3 regions of the Peribacillus sp. YIM B13477 genome follow, and region 1 is predicted to be linked to each of the others. Evidence: riboswitches for the same ligand, from Rfam matches in the RefSeq annotation. Region 1 holds a riboswitch; each other region holds the start of a gene.
What was found. Region 1 has a riboswitch for S-adenosylmethionine ahead of ACFX4H_RS05440 (YezD family protein). Riboswitches for the same ligand answer to the same signal wherever they lie in the genome.

Region 1 (5,995 bases):
ATTAATAGGACAGCTTTACTTTTGAAAGCTCAAAACTGAATTTACTATTCTTTACTTTTATAATAAAAACTAAGTGATCACTCACTTAGTTGGAAGGGGAATGTATATGACAGCAAGAGTTGCAGTTATCACAGGGGGAGCAAGCGGTATAGGCCGAGCCACATGCCTGAAATTCGCAGCAAAAGGGGACAAGGTCGTTGTTGCGGATTTTAATGAAGAAATGGGCCGGGAAACCGTTGATCAGATAACAGCTAATGGTGGAGTGGCCATATATGTTAAAACGGATGTTTCTAAGTAGGAAGATGTTGAATCGTTAATCAATAAAGCAGTGGAAACATACGGAAGGCTCGATATCATGTTTAATAATGCCGGCATTGGTGCGGGCGGTATGATCCTAGATCAAGATATGGAAGGTTACTACAAAACGATTGGGGTGAACCAGCACGGAGTGGCCTTTGGAATCATGGCAGCAGGCCGGAAAATGAAGGAACTGGGTAACAAGGGAGTCATTATAAATACCGCTTCTGTGTTTGGCTACTTAGCTTCCCATGGGACTTTTGCCTATCAGGCGACTAAAGGCGCTGTAAGAATGATGACACAGACAGCAGCTTTGGAATTGGGTGCTCATGGCATACGCGTTGTGGGCATTGCGCCGGGCGGGGTCGACACTCCTATCATACAAGGTTATAAAGACATGGGAATCATCGATAAATTGAATGCAAGGCAAATGCGCGGTGAATTGATTAAGCCAGAAGCCATTGCAAATGCCGTCTATCTATTATCGTTAGAGGAAGCGGATGCGATCAATGGAAGTGTAGTCATGGTCGATGATGGCTATGCATCTTTTAAGTGATTTTCATAAATAGAAAACATCGTCCCAACCAGACGATGTTTTCTATTTATGATATATGGGAATATTGAATTCTAATAGATCAAAGGTAATATTGACCGATTGATACCAGCGATATATCATGGGAAATAGATGGGTGAAACCGGTCTTATCTTTATAAAAGAAGGTTGATATTTTTGAAAAAAGGGCAGCAAACCAAAGAACGAATCATAAATGTAGCCCGGACTCTTTTTGCCACTAAAGGTTTTGACATGACAAGAACGAATGAAATTGCCTCTGCATGCAATGTTTCCGAAGCTACTATTTACAAATACTTTGACAGCAAAAAAGATTTGCTTTTGGCTACAATTACCCCTAATGAAAAAGAGGAATCTGAAGATGGGACTAGCCATCTATCCACGGATAATCTAGTGGAGAATCATGTTACTACCATGATAAAAAAAATTCTTGAAAATAAAGAACAGTTTTCGATATTATTTAGGGAAACACAATTCGATCAAGATATTTCAAAGCAATATGTAGATCAGATTTTCAGGCCAAATGCCAGGCATATTGAAATACAGAAGAGAATAGATAGCGGAGAGATACAATATATCTCTGATATTATATTATTTAATGTAGGGATCATTTCTTTCACATTGGCTTTATCTACACATTATGAGATCCATCAACAAAAAAAGGAGCCATATTTTACTTCTGAACGAATTAAGAGCATTGCTCAACTTTTGGTATATGGTATTCATGGGAAACAAAATCATACATAATGAAACGGTCATATTTAAGGGCATGAGCATCAAGCCGTAAATATGACCGTTTCTTTTTTCATTCAGAGTAGATGTCCAGAGTGTAAGATTTGACTTATATTTTTCAGACAATTACGATAAATGTATACTTCACGAAATGCTCTAAGAAAATTATATCTGGAAATCTTGTAACATTGGAGGGTATCAAATGAGCGATATCGTAATTTTATCAGGAAGTCCGGCTATTCCATCAAGAACGGACATTTCACTAAAACATATTCAATCATTAGTCGAAAATGCAGGATTTACTACAGCTTATTTCTCGATTACGGATTTCACAGCAGATGATTTATTCCAAGGGAAATATAATAGCGAGGATATCTCAAAGCTTTCAGAGAGAATTCAAGCAGCCAGAGGAGTCATTATAGGTTCACCGGTTTATAAGGCTTCTTATACAGGTGTATTGAAAGCATTGATTGATCTGCTGCCAGAAGGTGCTTTTAAGGGTAAGCCGGTGCTGCCAATCATGATTGGTGGAAGTAACAGGCATCTATTGGCGATTGACTATGCGCTTAAACCATTAATTTCAATATTAAAAGGCGAGCCGATGCAGGGGATTTATTTTGTTGATAAGGAAATAGATAAACAGAATCCAGAAAACCCAATCAATGATTTGCATTTAATTGATCGCGTCCAGAGTCAGGTTCAAGAATTTGTAGAAGCGATACAGTTAAGAAATTAATGACTTCAATAAATTAATTCCTTCTATAAAAAGACTGGAACCCTAGAATTTTTTTTTAGAATAACACGCGTCAATAATAGGCCTAATAATGAAAATAGACTCATTTTTTTGGAGACTTTATCTAAAAAGACGAGTCTATTTTCGCATTTATATGAACATAAAATCATAAATTGAATAGTGTGTATAAAAATAACAGTTCATCCATAATATTAAACCAAGTTATTTTATAAGAAAACTCCATTGACAAGGATTAAATATATGTTAATATTTAAAATAATAAAACTTATCCAGAGCGACGGAGGGAATTGGCCCTTTGAAGTCCAGCAACCTGCATGATGGATGCAAGGTGCTACCTCCAACAAAATGTTGATCATTTTGGAAGATAAGGTAAAGATATTTACCTTGCGATCTTTCCATCATGGAAAGATTTTTGTTTTTTGTGAAAATTTTAGGGAGACCATAACAATGTAAGGTTGTATGGAATTATATAAATCTAAGAAATTTAAAATAAAATATTCGCGGATTTTCTTAAAGGAGGAACTGGTTTGGATAAAGAGAATCAGCTTGAAGAAATTTTTGAACGACTTCAAGAAATGCTTAATTCAATGAAATATGGATCCATTACACTTATTGTCCAGGATGGTAAAATCATTCAAATGGAGAGAAATGAAAAACTAAGAATTAAATAAGGTATCTGCTGACTAGAAAAACTAGAGGCGGGTTTAACTGATATAAAGAGAGTATTGGTTAGATTCGTCTCTTTTTCCTAGATTCAAATAACCCGGGGAATATTACAACGGGAATTGATCAACAGTTACTCTAACCTGATACAGCAAGTTTTTAGAGGGGGCTACAAAGTTGGCTGCATTAATAAACTATGAAAATTTCAATACAGGGGACTTCCCTGTATTTCCTGAAGACACTGAGACAAAAGGTGCTTTGGAAGTTCTTAAATGGGCGAATGACCATTATGGTGACAAACTGATTTATGCTTGCAGTTTTGGTATTGAAGGCATCGTGCTTACGGATTTATTGGCGAAGGTCAATCCTTCGGCAAAAATAGTTTTCCTAGATACAGATGTTCATTTTGAGGAAACTTACCAATTGATCGAGGAAGTGAAGAAGCGATATCCGAAGCTTTTGATCGAAATGAAGAAACCTGACTTGACGCTTGAGGAACAAGCGGCGGAATATGGCGATGAATTATGGCTTAGAGATTCCAATAAGTGCTGTAACATCCGTAAAATCGTTCCGCTTACAGATGTGCTTTCATCGGCAACAGCCTGGCTTTCGGGACTGCGGAGGGAGCAATCCGAAACAAGAGCTAAGACCGAGTATATCAATAAGGATAATAAGTTCAAATCAGTTAAAATATGCCCACTCATACATTGGACATGGAAAGATGTTTGGCGCTATGCCCACAAAAATGGACTTCCATATAATGTCCTGCATGATAATGGATATCCGAGCATTGGATGTAAAACGTGTACTGCACCTGCCTTCAATGCAGATGATTTACGCTCTGGCCGTTGGCAAGGAGCTCAAAAAACGGAATGCGGATTGCATTTATCTTAAATAAATAGAAAGTATAGGCTTAAATAAATAGAAACCATAGGGGGAAATTAGCATGACAATCAGTTTACCGCACGGAGGAACATTAATCGATCTTTGGGAACCAAAATATGATTTTAGTAAAATAACGAAGTCAATCGAAATCGATGAAATTGCTTTGAGCGATCTTGAATTGATAGGGACTGGTGCTTACAGCCCGATTAAAGGATTCTTTACAAAAAGTGACTATGAGACAGTGGTAAAGGATATGAGGCTTAGCAGCGGACATGTATGGAGCATCCCGATTACGCTGCCTTTGACCGAAGAAACTGCAGGAAGCCTTACTATAGGTGAAGAAGTAACATTAACCCATGATGGTGAAACATACGGGGTTCTCTCCGTTTCTGATATTTACACTCCAGATAAGCAATTGGAAGCGACATTGGTATATCAAACAGCTGATGAGAAGCATCCTGGAGTGAAAAATTTATATAACCGCGGGGATGTATATGTCGGCGGGGAAATAAAGTTGATCAAGAGAATAGAGCGTCCGCTATTTCAAGCTCATTATTTGGACCCAGTCGAGACAAGGAAGGCTTTCGCTGAAAAAGGATGGGAAACGGTTGTTGGTTTCCAAACAAGGAACCCTGTTCACCGTGCACATGAATATATTCAAAAGACAGCATTGGAAATCGTCGACGGCTTATTCTTAAATCCTCTCGTCGGTGCCACTAAATCAGATGACATTCCGGCAGATGTAAGAATGGAAAGCTATAAAGTGCTGCTTGACAAATATTATCCTAAGGATCGCGTCTCCCTTGCAGTTTTCCCTGCTGCCATGCGTTATGCAGGACCTAGAGAAGCCATTTTCCATGCGATGGTCCGTAAAAATTATGGTTGCACCCATTTTATCGTCGGACGCGATCATGCGGGTGTGGGCGATTATTATGGCACATACGATGCCCAAAAAATCTTCGGGAACTTTAACGCAGATGAGTTAGGAATCACGCTATTATTCTTTGAACATAGTTTTTACTGTAAAGCATGTGGCAATATGGCTTCCGCTAAAACTTGTCCGCATGGCAAGGAAGACCATGTCATCCTGTCTGGAACGAAGGTAAGGGAAATGTTGCGTAATGGAGAAATTCCTCCAGCTACCTTTAGCCGTAAGGAAGTCATCGAGGTGTTGATAGAAGGTCTAAAAAAAAATGAAGTTTATAACTGATTTGACATAAATGGAAGGGTCACATGAAGAGGGGGATTATCAAATGAGTAAAAGTACGAATGTCACATGGCATGAGACGTCATTGACAAAGGAGCACCGACGGAAGCAGAACGGGCATGAAAGCACGGTTCTATGGTTTACAGGACTATCGGGTTCCGGAAAATCAACGATTGCAAACGCGGTCGCTAAAGAGTTATACAATCGGAATATTCGAAGTTATGTTTTGGATGGTGATAATATCCGTCATGGCTTAAATAAAGATTTAGGTTTTTCTGAAGAAGATAGAACCGAGAATATTAGGCGGATTGGTGAGGTTTCCAAGTTATTCGTGGATAGTGGGCAGTTCGTATTGACCGCTTTCATATCACCTTTCAGGGCAGATCGGCAGATTGTACGTGATTTACTCGAAGAAGGGGAGTTTATTGAAGTATACATAAAGTGTCCGATCGAAGAGTGTGAAGTGCGTGATCCAAAAGGGCTTTATGACAAGGCCCGTAAAGGCATCATTAAAGATTTTACCGGAATCGACTCTCCATACGAAGAACCTGAACAACCGGAAATCATTTTAGAATCCGACCAATACAGCATTGAAGAGTGCGTTGAACAGGTAATCGGTTATTTAACAGCAAAGAAAGCGATTTAATCAAGGAGGAAATGTAATGGTTTACGAGAAATTTTGGTCGGAAAATCCACTAATCGCTAAAAATAAAACGGAAATCTGGAAATTGGAAAAAGATGGCTTGAAGATATTTGATGATATTCCACATTACGCAGCAAATGGGTTTGATTCCATCCCTAAAGAGAAATGGGATATGTTCAAGTGGGCAGGTTTATACCTGCAACGGCCAAAAGAAGCTGGTTATTGGATGATGCGAGTCGTAATT
Region 2 (5,995 bases), on a different contig from region 1:
TATGCTCATCCTATTTACCTCCTGTTGAATAGAATAGTAGTTCTTCTTCATTCGTTTTGCTTGTTTCTAATTCGATGACAGTGCTCCCGTCATATAACACATAGGTCCGGTTGGTAATGCCAATGATTTCGGAAAGCTCGGAGGATGCATAAATGATCGCCTTTCCATTCCTTGCAAGCTTTGCAATCAATTCGAATATATCCTTCTTGGCTCCGACATCGACCCCTTTCGTTGGTTCATCGAATATGTATACATCCGCATCTGCCATAAGCCATTTTCCAATGGCAACTTTTTGCTGGTTACCACCGGATAGGTTTTCAACCTTCACTTCCCCTGAAGGAGTCTTAATGCCAAGACTTGCGATCATTTCCTTTGCCTTTTCCTTTTCCGCCTTACGATCGACGACACTGAATGTTTTGCAGAATTTACCGAGACTGGCTGCAGTCAAGTTTGCCGAGACTGATTCCTGTACAAGGACCCCTTCTTTCCTGCGTTCCTCAGGTACAAGTGCCAGCCCGCTTTTTACTGCTTCATGCGGTGATTTCAGAGAAAGCTTTCGACCATTCAGGATGACTTCACCCGCTGTGATGGACGTATGACCGAAAAGGGTTTTACACAGCTCCGTTTTCCCAGCCCCGACCAGCCCAGCCAAGCCGATTATCTCGCCTGCTTTAATATTCAGACTGACATTCTTAACTTTCTCGGCATCTGACAATCCGTTCACTTCCAGAATTACGTCTCCAATCGAAGCATTCACTTCAGGAAACTGTTCATCCATGGTTTTCCCGAGCATGTTCTCTACCACTTCGGCACGGGTTATGTCCTCGATTTTTCGACAAGTGACACGCTCCCCATTCCTCATGATCGTAATTTCCTCACAGATTTCAAAAATCTCAGGCAGACGATGTGAAATGAAAATGATTGCCACGCCTTTTTGCTTTAATTCATTTACAATTCGAAAAAGTTCCGTCGTCTCCGTATGACTTAACGGAGCAGTTGGCTCGTCGAGAATCAGGAATTTGCATTCTGTCGAAACGGCTCTTGCTATCAGGACCATCTGTTTTTCAGCCAAGGTCAGGTCTCTAACCAACTTTTTCGAAGGGACATGAATTTTCATATCTTCAAGAATAGAAGTGGCTTTGTTGTGCAGTTCTTTCCAATGTACCCTTTGTTTTTTTCCCATGTTTTGTACCATATCATTCAACATTACATTTTCCCCAACTGTTAAATATGGGATGAGGGCGGTATCCACTTCCTGATGAACTATTTGAATGCCCTGTTCCTGAGCAGCTTTTGGCGAGCGGATATCCCGCTTCATCCCATCAATAAAAATGTCACCAGAATAATGAACATGGGCTCCCGATAAAACTTTCATTAACGTCGATTTCCCTGCTCCGTTTGCACCGACCAATGCGTGGGCTGTTCCTGATTGTACGGAAAAATCAACATCACTCAGCGCCTTCACCCCCGGAAATTCAATCGAAATCATCTTCATTTCTAGTTGCTTGCCCATGTCCATTCCCCCTTATTGAACAGACACTCCCTTCGCTGGAAAGAGAGTGTCTCTTTTTATTTTTTATAATGATCTTTCAAAACCTTCATCCAATCTTCTTCAAATTCCGTCGATACACCCCAGCCATCGACAATATTAGACAGGTTGGCCATGTTTACCGCTTCTTTTGAAGCTTGGATTTGCTTTTGCGAAATGAATGAAGCCTCCAAATCATATGTTTGCGGTGTTTCTTCACCCGCTAATTTTTTAGCCAATATCCTCATATTCACTGCACCGATCAACTTGGGATCGACCGCTGCCGTGTAGGACCAAGAGCTATCAGCGGATTGGATTTCCTGGAGATCTGCATTCGAAACATCAATTCCATATATCTTCACTTCATCGCGGCCCGCTTCTTTAATCGCCCGGGCTGCACCGATAGCAAAGGCATCCCATGTTGCGAAAATGGCATCCAATTTACCTTTAGGGTATTTATTCAGCATTGCGGCTACAGCATTTTGTGTCTGAACCGAAGTATCAGCGGATGCCACTCCGAATCTTTCGACTTCTTTAATCCCAGGATTTTCTTTTAGTTTTTCCTTATAGACTGCATTTCTTCTTACCATTGGAGGAAAACCATCCACCCAAAGATATGCAATTGCCGCTTCACCTTTCTGTTCTTTTATCAGTTTATCGAAAGCCAGTGTTGCCAGCGCTTCATCATCTTGTGAAGTTAATGTCACGCCCTCTATTTTAGATAGATCGCTTATTGAATCGAATGTGACAACGCTTTTACCTGCATCAACCAACTTCTGAACGTCATTTACAGTTGCGGCATCATCACCATGTGAAATGATATAGCCGTCGTAATCTTCCTCCAAAGCCTGTGCTATCGCATCATGGAATTTAGCCGTATCACCATTGGCTGTGTACGTATCGACTTGAAATCCCAGTGCTTCTCCTTCTTCTTTCGCCCCCGCCAAGTATTGGGCAGTATGATCATCACCGCCAATTTTACGGATCACTTTGATCTTGGCTCCATCGCCATCAGCAAATCTTTCCGGGACATTTTCAAATGATACTTTTTCTTCTTTCTTCGATTCTGTGGAACTCTGCCCTGCAGAGCAACCCGTTAAAAGCAAAGCCGAAGCGATGGCAAAAATGAATATCCCTTTAATAGACCTTCTCATCTTGTTTCCCCTCCATGTTTTCTCATTAGTCTTATCAGTTAAGTCGGTGTAAATTCCAAAATAAAAACCTCTCTAATATAGAGAGGTTTAATCGGCTGTTTTGCAGACTTGTCCCTCTCTTATCTGTCAAAACATTTCTGTTTTGCAGGATTTAGCACCAATTCCTAATGGAACGGTTGCTGGGCATCTTAGGGCCAGTCCCTCCGCCACTCTTGATAAGAGATATATTGTGTTACGTTTTCGTAATTATCACTTTATAGGGATATAGTCGTAAAGTCAATAGATTTTTGAATATTTGAAATGTTTCCCGTTATTTTTATTTTCTTTGAAGCTGGGCTAGACGCTTTTTCTCGATTTTTTCAAGCCTCTCCAACTGCCTTAATTTCACTTCGAACAACGTGATCGGATCACGGTAAACTTCCGGATTTTCTTTCATATGCTCCAATGCAGCCTGGTAGTCTTTTATTTCCGTCTGCGTCTGCTCTATCGTTTTTTGAAGTAAGGCAAATGAACTGCGATAGAAAAGTGAGATGTCCCGATCCAATGATTTTTCAAACAATCCAAATTGGGTTAGGAAACGTTCCGTGATCATTTCGGCAACATCCAGGTAATCTTCACTTTCCAGGTATTTCTTGTAACGATTGTACATATTGGCCTTATTTTGCGGTATCGCCCCAAATAGCTTCCCTGCTCCTTTAAGCAGCAATTGTGATGGAGTCCTGCGCAAAAGGATATTAACGTTTTCGATGCGGATACTGCTTGTCATCCGGTCGGCATCACGGCGCCAGTCATCCAATACCCTGAAGTCACCTGCCAGCATAATCCGTTCTTCTTTGTATAATTCATTGAATCCGGCACTCATCTCATCCATGAACTGCTGGCTTTGTGTGAACTCCATTTGGGAACTGGCAATCCAGTCTTGAAGAGAACGGTAATATTGAGGCATGATCTTGTCAGAAATGAAGTTTTGAATCCGCTCATTCATTTCCTGGTTTAACTGTACATGGACCTGACTGAAATCACTGCTTTCCGTTAACGATTTAGAGCAATCCCTCAGTAATTCAGGAATTTTTGAATAAAGCTGACTTTTCACTTCGTCCTTAAGCGAACGATACGACCTTATGATATTTTCACTTTTTTCTTTTTCCAGATCAGCCAGTTGATTGACCGCTCCATTCAGTTTGACTTCCATCTGCTCATTCCAAGAGATGGAATGCTCGCATTTCCGCTCATTGGCAACCCGTTTTTCTAATAGATAAGATAAGGTTTTACGAATGAATGTCAGGATTTTTTCAGATCTTCTTTCCTTCCAATTATCATCTTGATAATTCGATTCAAGGAAGGCTGAAAGGTCCTTCAATTGCTGCCTGCTGTCATAATGTTTGGAGAAAGCGAACACTTTCGCATTCGGGAAATATGCATTAACTTTATCCCATGTTTCGTCTTCCATCCGGACTGCGACCTGATCACTGTATATCGTATCCATTTTATTTAATAGGAAATGGATCGGCAGTTTAGGTGCCTTCATTTGAATTTCCAATAACAGATCCCTTTCGCTGCCGGTGAAAGGAGCCCGGGCGTCAAGAACGAACATCAGGCCATCACTGCCATGTAAATAGCCTTGGAAATCGGATTCCACGCTTTGTTCCCCATTGAACCCCGGTGTATCCAATAATCGCAAATGATTATTTCTTAGGTAGTCACTGATGATTGTCACATCGACTATAGTCCCGCGCTGACGGCGTGTTTCATCCAAATCAGTTAGCTCCTCGACAACTTTGCTATCTGTATCGGTAATTTCAAGGATTTCCAAATCATCCCCGTCTTTGACACTGACTAGGGAAGAATGGTCCTCAGCAGCAATGCTCTCTCCAACGATTGACTGAATAAAGGATGTCTTGCCATTTCCTGTACTTCCTGCAAGAAGGAGATTGAAATTGCTGGTATCTTTAAGCCCCTCCACCATCCATTTAAGCTTATTTCCAACCCTTAAATCATTATCTTCAGCCCACTGGATAATGGAATTGAACAGTTTCTCTCCCGCTTCCAGTCCGCCTCCCAATTTAGGCGATTTCGAAAGCAGGCTCTCTGCATCCTGAATGACCAGCGCATTGATCGTATCCGGGAAGATTTCATTCCAGGACAACGTGGATGCCGCCGCAAACAGCGAAAGCTCTCCGTCTGCGATTTTGAGCCAGTTTTCCAGCAACCTTGGCACGACAGGACTTAATTCTTTGATTAGATGCGTTCCTTCTAACAAACCTGCATATGCATCCCTGTAATAGACGGAAAGCTCATCCCATACATCCGCATGGTTCAATTCGATGGTATCTATCAAATTATTAATCACTCTTAACCATTCGAAATAAGCATCCGTATATTTATAATTTTTCCAAAGGGCAACCGTCATTTTCTCGAAACGTTCCTGGTCGAGTGTGTATAGCGAACCAAGGACAGTTGAGAAATAATCCGGCTCCATCGATTGGGCAACACCCTGCTGGATATATGTTTTCAGCACATCGAACCAGCCCATTGACTCTGTACGGATACTTTCATTCGCCGCTAATACCACTGCACTGTTCCAATCCTTTTGTTCTTCAAAAAAGGCGCGTGCGATTTCAGTGACATTCGGGTAGTCTGGTTGAAACTCGACTGCTTCTTTCACGACTTTGGAAGCCAAATCATTTCTCGATTCCACTATGTACAGGGAAAACAGCTGCAAAAGAACTTCTGTTTTCAAGACAGCTTCATCCGTATCGACGGATTTATAGATATCCTCTGCGGTTGAATACATTTCCAATTCAAAATACGCATCAGCGATGTTTTTCTTCGCCCATGAACCAAGTTCCCCTTCTATGTTTTCCCATTTAAAAATGGCTGCTTCATAGTCATGGTGCTGAAAATACACCTCTCCTTGAGCAAATCTAATTGCGGTTAAATCGGATCTTTCCTTTTTTTGTTCCACGAGGAACATTTCACCCAAAGCTTGAATGGGGTGCTTCCTTGTATCCTCAAGCATCGTTTCATAATATTTTTTTCCGATCAGACGTTCGTCCATCTTTATTCCCCCGATATATTTCATATTTTCAATTAAAGGATAATCACTGATTCTATAAGACTCATAGCAGACCTAATATTCAATTTATAGGTTCCTTTAGTTAAAAAATCATTTACAAAACCTTAAAATGTTATTTTAGCAAAACAATATGGTAACAACATGTCACCACTCTTACAATTTTAAAACAGAAACAACTGGAACTGTAATGTTTTTAATAAACCGATACAGAGATGTCATTTCCATTTTCGAGAAAAT
Region 3 (5,995 bases), on a different contig from region 1:
GCATTATCCAACAAAAAGGAACTTCCTCATTTGAACCAATTTATGTACCCGGTTTCTTTCTGGGCACCGGTCATCAAGTCGAACGAATTGCTTAAAAACGCAGGCTGATCCAAAAAAACTGCCGAAGGCTAACTTCGGCAGTTTTTCATTTATCCTGAAGTATGTACGGAATCAAACGACATACCCTAATATCTTTAAACGGTTTTCAACAAAACTCAGTGCATATTGAAATACATCATCACGCTCCGGTTCATTGAAGATTTCATGATAAAGCTTCGGCCATTCCTTATATTGCTTTTCACTGGCCAAATTATAATTGAACCACTCACGAACCGCCTTCTTGTTCACGATTCGGTCATCTCCGCCCTGCATCACCAAAAGCGGAACATCCTGAAATTCAGGAATCTCTTCAAAAGCATCCTTCATAGCCTGTGCAAGCTCGCGATACCAGCGAACCGAAACCTTTGTGATATATAAGGTATCGTTTCTATCGGATTCACGAATTTCCGCACTTCTCGTCGCCATTTCAGGTGTCAATCCGGAATCCACCCTGAACTGAGGCATAACGATGTTCAAACCATGCGAGAGCATTGTAAGGAACTTCCGCGGCTTCGTCACGAGGCCCAAGCAAGGAGAAGAAAGAATCACCCCTGCAATGTCCCATTCCTCTTCCTGAAGAAGGCGTATCGAAATCAAACCGCCCATGCTGTGTCCAAGTAAAAAGACCGGCAACGAATATTCATAAGCCTCTTCTATCCAGCTTTTCACTTCGTCCAAATACTCATCAAAGGAATCGATATGTCCCCGGTAGGCGCGAGTAGTCATACCCTGCCCAGGAAGGTCGCCCATGACGACATGGTATCCAGCCGAAAGCCACATTTGTGTTACCCACTTATAACGTCCGTGATGTTCCATTGCCCCATGAATGATGACAATGACGCCCTTTGCGTCTCCTTCTGTCTCCCATTTCCACATTCGAAATCCCCCTTTCACTTTTCACTTGTTGTGTACGATCCATGATAGTTGAAATAATATATATAAATTATAACCATATTCGTGATTTTCGACAAAAAAGAAATCTAACAAGTTGTACATTGCTATTATAAATAGCCAAGTGTATTTGCATACGGTATATTAAAATAATACATAAAAACATTCACTTCGGAAAGGAAATGATTGAAAATGATTATTTATCCGTATAAAGGCAAAGAACCTGAAATTGCTGAAAGCGCTTATATTGCTGAAAATGCTGTCGTCACAGGTGATGTCAAAATTGGCGACGAAACATCAATCTGGTTCAATTCCGTCATTCGCGGTGATGTATCCCCAACCATCATCGGAAAAAAAGTCAGTATACAGGATAACAGCATCCTGCACCAAAGCCCAAATAATCCATTGATTATCGAGGATGAAGTAACCGTTGGACATCAGGTCATATTACATAGCTGTAAAATCCGCAAAGGAGCTTTAATCGGCATGGGATCGATCGTACTTGATGAAGCCGAAATCGGCGAAGGGGCTTTCATCGGTGCCGGCAGTCTCGTTCCCCAAGGCAAAGTCATTCCACCGAACATGTTGGCATTCGGACGTCCAGCTAAAGTCATCCGTGAAATCAATGAAGAAGATCGTCAGGATATGGAACGCATCGTACGCGAATACGCAGAAAAAGGCCAATACTATAAAACGGCGGAACGAATAAAGTAATGCACGAGCACTTGACTGAAAATTACGAGTATTCAACGTAACTCACGAGTATTTGCTCCAAATTCACGAGTAAATCGCTCTAACTCACGAGTATTTGCTCCAAATTCACGAGTAAATCGCTCTAACTCACGAGTATTGCTCCAAACTTACGAATAAATCGCTCTAACTCACGGGTATGGCCCTTAAAGTTTAATTATTTCTTTGGGATTTCTTGAATTATTCCCGCAGACGGCTAAGTTAATCCATAAAAAAGGTGCCCCGCAAATAACGGGACACCTTTTTTTATATGAATTACGCTTGTGCTTTTAATGTTTCTGCTTTGTCCGTGCGTTCCCATGGAAGATCAACATCTGTACGGCCGAAGTGTCCGTATGCAGCTGTTTGTTTGTAGATTGGGCGACGAAGGTCAAGCATTTTGATGATACCAGCTGGACGAAGGTCGAAGTTTGCGCGAACTAGGTCAACAAGGACTTCTTCGCTTACTGTACCAGTTCCGAACGTATCAATGGAGATTGATACAGGCTCTGCCACACCAATTGCGTATGCCAATTGAACTTCCGCTTTGTCGGCAAGGCCGGCTGCCACGATGTTTTTCGCAACGTAACGTGCAGCGTATGCAGCAGAACGGTCAACTTTAGTAGCATCCTTACCAGAGAATGCACCGCCGCCGTGGCGAGCGTATCCGCCGTAAGTATCAACGATGATTTTACGTCCAGTAAGACCAGCATCCCCTTGAGGTCCGCCGATTACGAAACGGCCAGTCGGGTTGATGAAGTACTTAGTATCTGCATCGATCAACTCGGCTGGAACGACAGCTTTGATCACATGTTCTTTTAGATCGGCTTGAATTTGTTCAAGCGTAATTTCTGCATCATGCTGTGTTGAGATGACGATTGTATCTACACGTACAGGACGGTTATTCTCATCATATTCCACGGTTACCTGTGTTTTACCATCAGGGCGTAGGTAAGCAAGAGTTTCATCTTTACGAACTTGAGCCAAGCGGAATGAAAGTTTATGCGCCAATGAAATCGGAAGCGGCATAAGCTCTTCAGTTTCATTACAAGCGAATCCGAACATAAGACCTTGGTCCCCTGCACCGATTGCATCGATTTCTTCATCTGACATGTTTCCTTCACGAGCTTCCAATGCTTTATCGACACCAGCTGCGATATCGGCAGACTGCTCATCAATGGAACTCAAAACGGCACAAGTTTCAGCATCGAAACCGTATTTCGCACGTGTGTAGCCAATTCCTTTAATCGTATCACGAACGATACGCGGGATATCCACGTAAGCGGACGTTGTAATTTCACCAGCAACAAGTACAAGACCTGTAGTTACACTAGTTTCACACGCAACACGTGCATTTGCATCCTTAGCTAGGATAGCATCTAAAATGGAATCTGAAATCTGATCACAAATTTTGTCCGGATGGCCCTCTGTAACAGATTCAGAAGTAAATAGACGTTTCTTTGACATCATATTTCCTCCTTGGAAGTTAGTATGTTGTAGGCATAAGCCTGTTTTTACGGAACTCGTTTCCCTCATTAGTTTCAACTATAGACACAGAATTACTTATAAAAAACACAAAAACCTTCCCTGGCAAATGAGGAAAGGTTTAAAATTCTGTCTTCTATCCTTTCACTCTTATCGTTCAAGGGTTTTTTACCTTGCTCAGGTTAGCACCATCACCACTATTCCTTGAAGACCTTCGCTTTATTTTCGGCGATCGATCTTGGAGTCAAGTTCAATATGGCAGGTTGCTGGGTTTCAAAGGGCCTGTCCCTCCACCAACTCGGGATAAGAGAATCCGTACAATTTAAGATATTATCGTATCTGGCTGGAATTTGTCAATGCTTTTCTAAAAAGAACATTTCCACCCAGAATGGCGTTCATTTGAAAAAACATGTTGATACAACGTCCTAGAGGGGTTTACAACGCAATATACGAATAGAAATGTTGTAAATTGCCATTAATAATAAAGTACTGAATATCTAAAAGGAACGACATCCTGACTTTCCTTTTAGACATATATTGTTTACTTACTTCCTATTTAAATAAATTTTTCCTCATGAAAGTATATGCGATCATCCTGACTCGGTTCCTGCCGGATTAAAATGATTAATGCGGCCAGCTGAAAATAATCACAAATTAAAAGAAATAGTATAGACTAATTAAATGAATGTGTTATACTAATTATAATCTAAAAACTCAAACAAAGGAAGGTACCTCATATATGAATTCTGTAGACGTTTCTAATGAGTTACACCAATTATTAACAGGAAACAATGTGCAAACTCAACTATCAGTTCCTCAATTGGTCGAAAAAGTACTAAGCAGAAATGAAGGCGTTTTAACATCAACCGGCGCGGTAAAAGCTGAAACTGGCAAATATACCGGTCGTTCACCTAAAGATAAATTTATCGTGGAAGAAGCATCCGTTAAAGATAAAATCGATTGGGGTCCCGTGAACCGGCCGATTTCCGAAGATGTGTTCAATAAACTATATAATAAAGTAGTTGACTACCTAAAAGCAAAAGAAGAGATTTTTGTTTTTAAAGGTTTCGCTGGTGCAGACGAATCGTCACGTCTTCCCATCCGTGTTGTCAATGAATATGCTTGGCATAACCTTTTCGCCCATACATTGTTCATCCGTCCAAACGAAGAGGAGCTGAGAGGTCACGAAGCTGAATTCACGATCCTTTCTGCACCTAACTTCAAAGCGGACCCAGAAGTGGACGGAACTACATCCGAAACGTTCATCATCGTTTCATTTGAACGCCGTACGATCCTGATCGGCGGAACGGAATATGCAGGAGAAATGAAAAAATCGATCTTCTCGATCATGAACTACTTACTTCCAGAGGCTGGAATCCTTCCAATGCATTGCTCTGCTAACGTAGGACGTGAAGGGGACGTCGCTTTATTCTTCGGACTGTCCGGTACAGGCAAAACAACTTTATCAGCAGACACTAGCCGTAAATTGATTGGCGATGATGAGCACGGCTGGTCTTCTAACGGCGTATTCAACATCGAAGGCGGCTGCTATGCAAAAACGATCAACCTTTCACGTGAAAAAGAACCGCAAATTTTCGATGCAATCCGTTTTGGTGCTGTATTGGAAAATGTTGTTGTTGATCCGGATACGCGTGAAGCGAACTATGATGACAGTTCATTGACTGAAAACACTCGTGCTGCTTACCAAATGCAAGCAATCGATAACATCGTGAACCCAAGTATTGCAGGACATCCAAATACAATCATTTTCTTAACGGCTGATGCTTCAGGCGTTCTGCCTCCAATCAGCAAGCTTTCCAAAGAACAGGCAATGTTCCACTTCCTAAGCGGATACACTAGTAAATTGGCTGGTACTGAAAGAGGCGTAACTTCACCGGAAGCTACATTCTCCACTTGCTTCGGTTCACCATTCTTACCGCTTCCAGCTACACGCTATGCTGAGATGCTTGGTGATAAAATTGACGAGCACAATGCAAAAGTTTACCTTGTCAACACAGGATGGACTGGCGGTGCATACGGAACTGGAAGCCGTATGAAACTTGCTTACACCCGTGCAATGGTACAAGCGGCGCTTGAAGGTGAATTAGCGAACATCGAAACGATCAAAGATGATATCTTCGGTTTGGATATCCCGCTTCATGTTCCTGGTGTTCCTGATGAAGTGCTTCAACCAATCAAGACTTGGGCAGATCCTGCCGCTTATAAAGAAGCAGCAACAGACCTTGCCGCACAATTCCGTGCAAACTTCAAGAAATTCAAAAGCGTTCCAAGTGAAATCGAAGAACTTGGCGGCCCGACAGCTTAATAAATTGTACACAAAAGGACCAAGCTCTTGCTTGGTCCTTTCAGTTTGTCGGCAGGAAACGTCACTTCCCGAACCATGATTATGGATTACTTTATAAAGTGCCATGGAAGGGGAAATACCTCGTCTACTGTCGAATAAAGTACCAAGTAACCCGAAATACGGCATCTTCGCTCGAAATTACTGCCATACACCCTGAAATATGGCGGCTGCACTCGAATTTACTGCCTTGCACCCGAATACACGTCTACTGTCGAATTCACTGTCTTTCAGCTCGAAATACGCCATCTGTGGTCGAAATTACTGCCTTATAGTACGAAATACGGCGGCTGCACTCGAATTTACTGCCTTATAGCTCGAAATACGCCATCTGCGCTCGAATTCTCTGCCTTGCAGCACGAAATACGGCGGCTGCGCTCGAATACTGCCTTATAACCCGAAATATGGCAGCTGTGCTCGAATAATTGG

Region 2: linked by a shared signal. The riboswitch ahead of ACFX4H_RS21035 (sugar ABC transporter substrate-binding protein) and the one ahead of ACFX4H_RS05440 (YezD family protein) in region 1 are both predicted to bind S-adenosylmethionine.
Region 3: linked by a shared signal. The riboswitch ahead of metK (methionine adenosyltransferase) and the one ahead of ACFX4H_RS05440 (YezD family protein) in region 1 are both predicted to bind S-adenosylmethionine.

What each region holds. Positions count from the first base shown of each region.
Region 1 is NZ_JBHZPD010000001.1:1,110,918-1,116,912, forward strand. It holds partial or broken gene ACFX4H_RS05425 (SDR family NAD(P)-dependent oxidoreductase) at 107-853, shown strand; gene ACFX4H_RS05430 (TetR/AcrR family transcriptional regulator) at 1,027-1,614, shown strand; gene ssuE (NADPH-dependent FMN reductase) at 1,802-2,335, shown strand; SAM riboswitch class I at 2,616-2,724, shown strand; gene ACFX4H_RS05440 (YezD family protein) at 2,881-3,024, shown strand; gene ACFX4H_RS05445 (phosphoadenylyl-sulfate reductase) at 3,194-3,910, shown strand; gene sat (sulfate adenylyltransferase) at 3,963-5,111, shown strand; gene cysC (adenylyl-sulfate kinase) at 5,155-5,754, shown strand; gene ACFX4H_RS05460 (nitrite/sulfite reductase) at 5,771-5,995, shown strand, end outside.
Region 2 is NZ_JBHZPD010000008.1:97,587-103,581, reverse strand. It holds gene ACFX4H_RS21045 (ABC transporter permease) at 1-9, opposite strand, end outside; gene ACFX4H_RS21040 (sugar ABC transporter ATP-binding protein) at 11-1,513, opposite strand; gene ACFX4H_RS21035 (sugar ABC transporter substrate-binding protein) at 1,570-2,682, opposite strand; SAM riboswitch class I at 2,799-2,904, opposite strand; gene ACFX4H_RS21030 (GTP-binding protein) at 2,999-5,740, opposite strand.
Region 3 is NZ_JBHZPD010000004.1:31,234-37,228, reverse strand. It holds gene ACFX4H_RS14105 (hypothetical protein) at 1-108, shown strand, start outside; gene ACFX4H_RS14100 (alpha/beta hydrolase) at 172-975, opposite strand; gene ACFX4H_RS14095 (gamma carbonic anhydrase) at 1,186-1,704, shown strand; gene metK (methionine adenosyltransferase) at 1,996-3,189, opposite strand; SAM riboswitch class I at 3,352-3,514, opposite strand; gene pckA (phosphoenolpyruvate carboxykinase (ATP)) at 3,944-5,530, shown strand.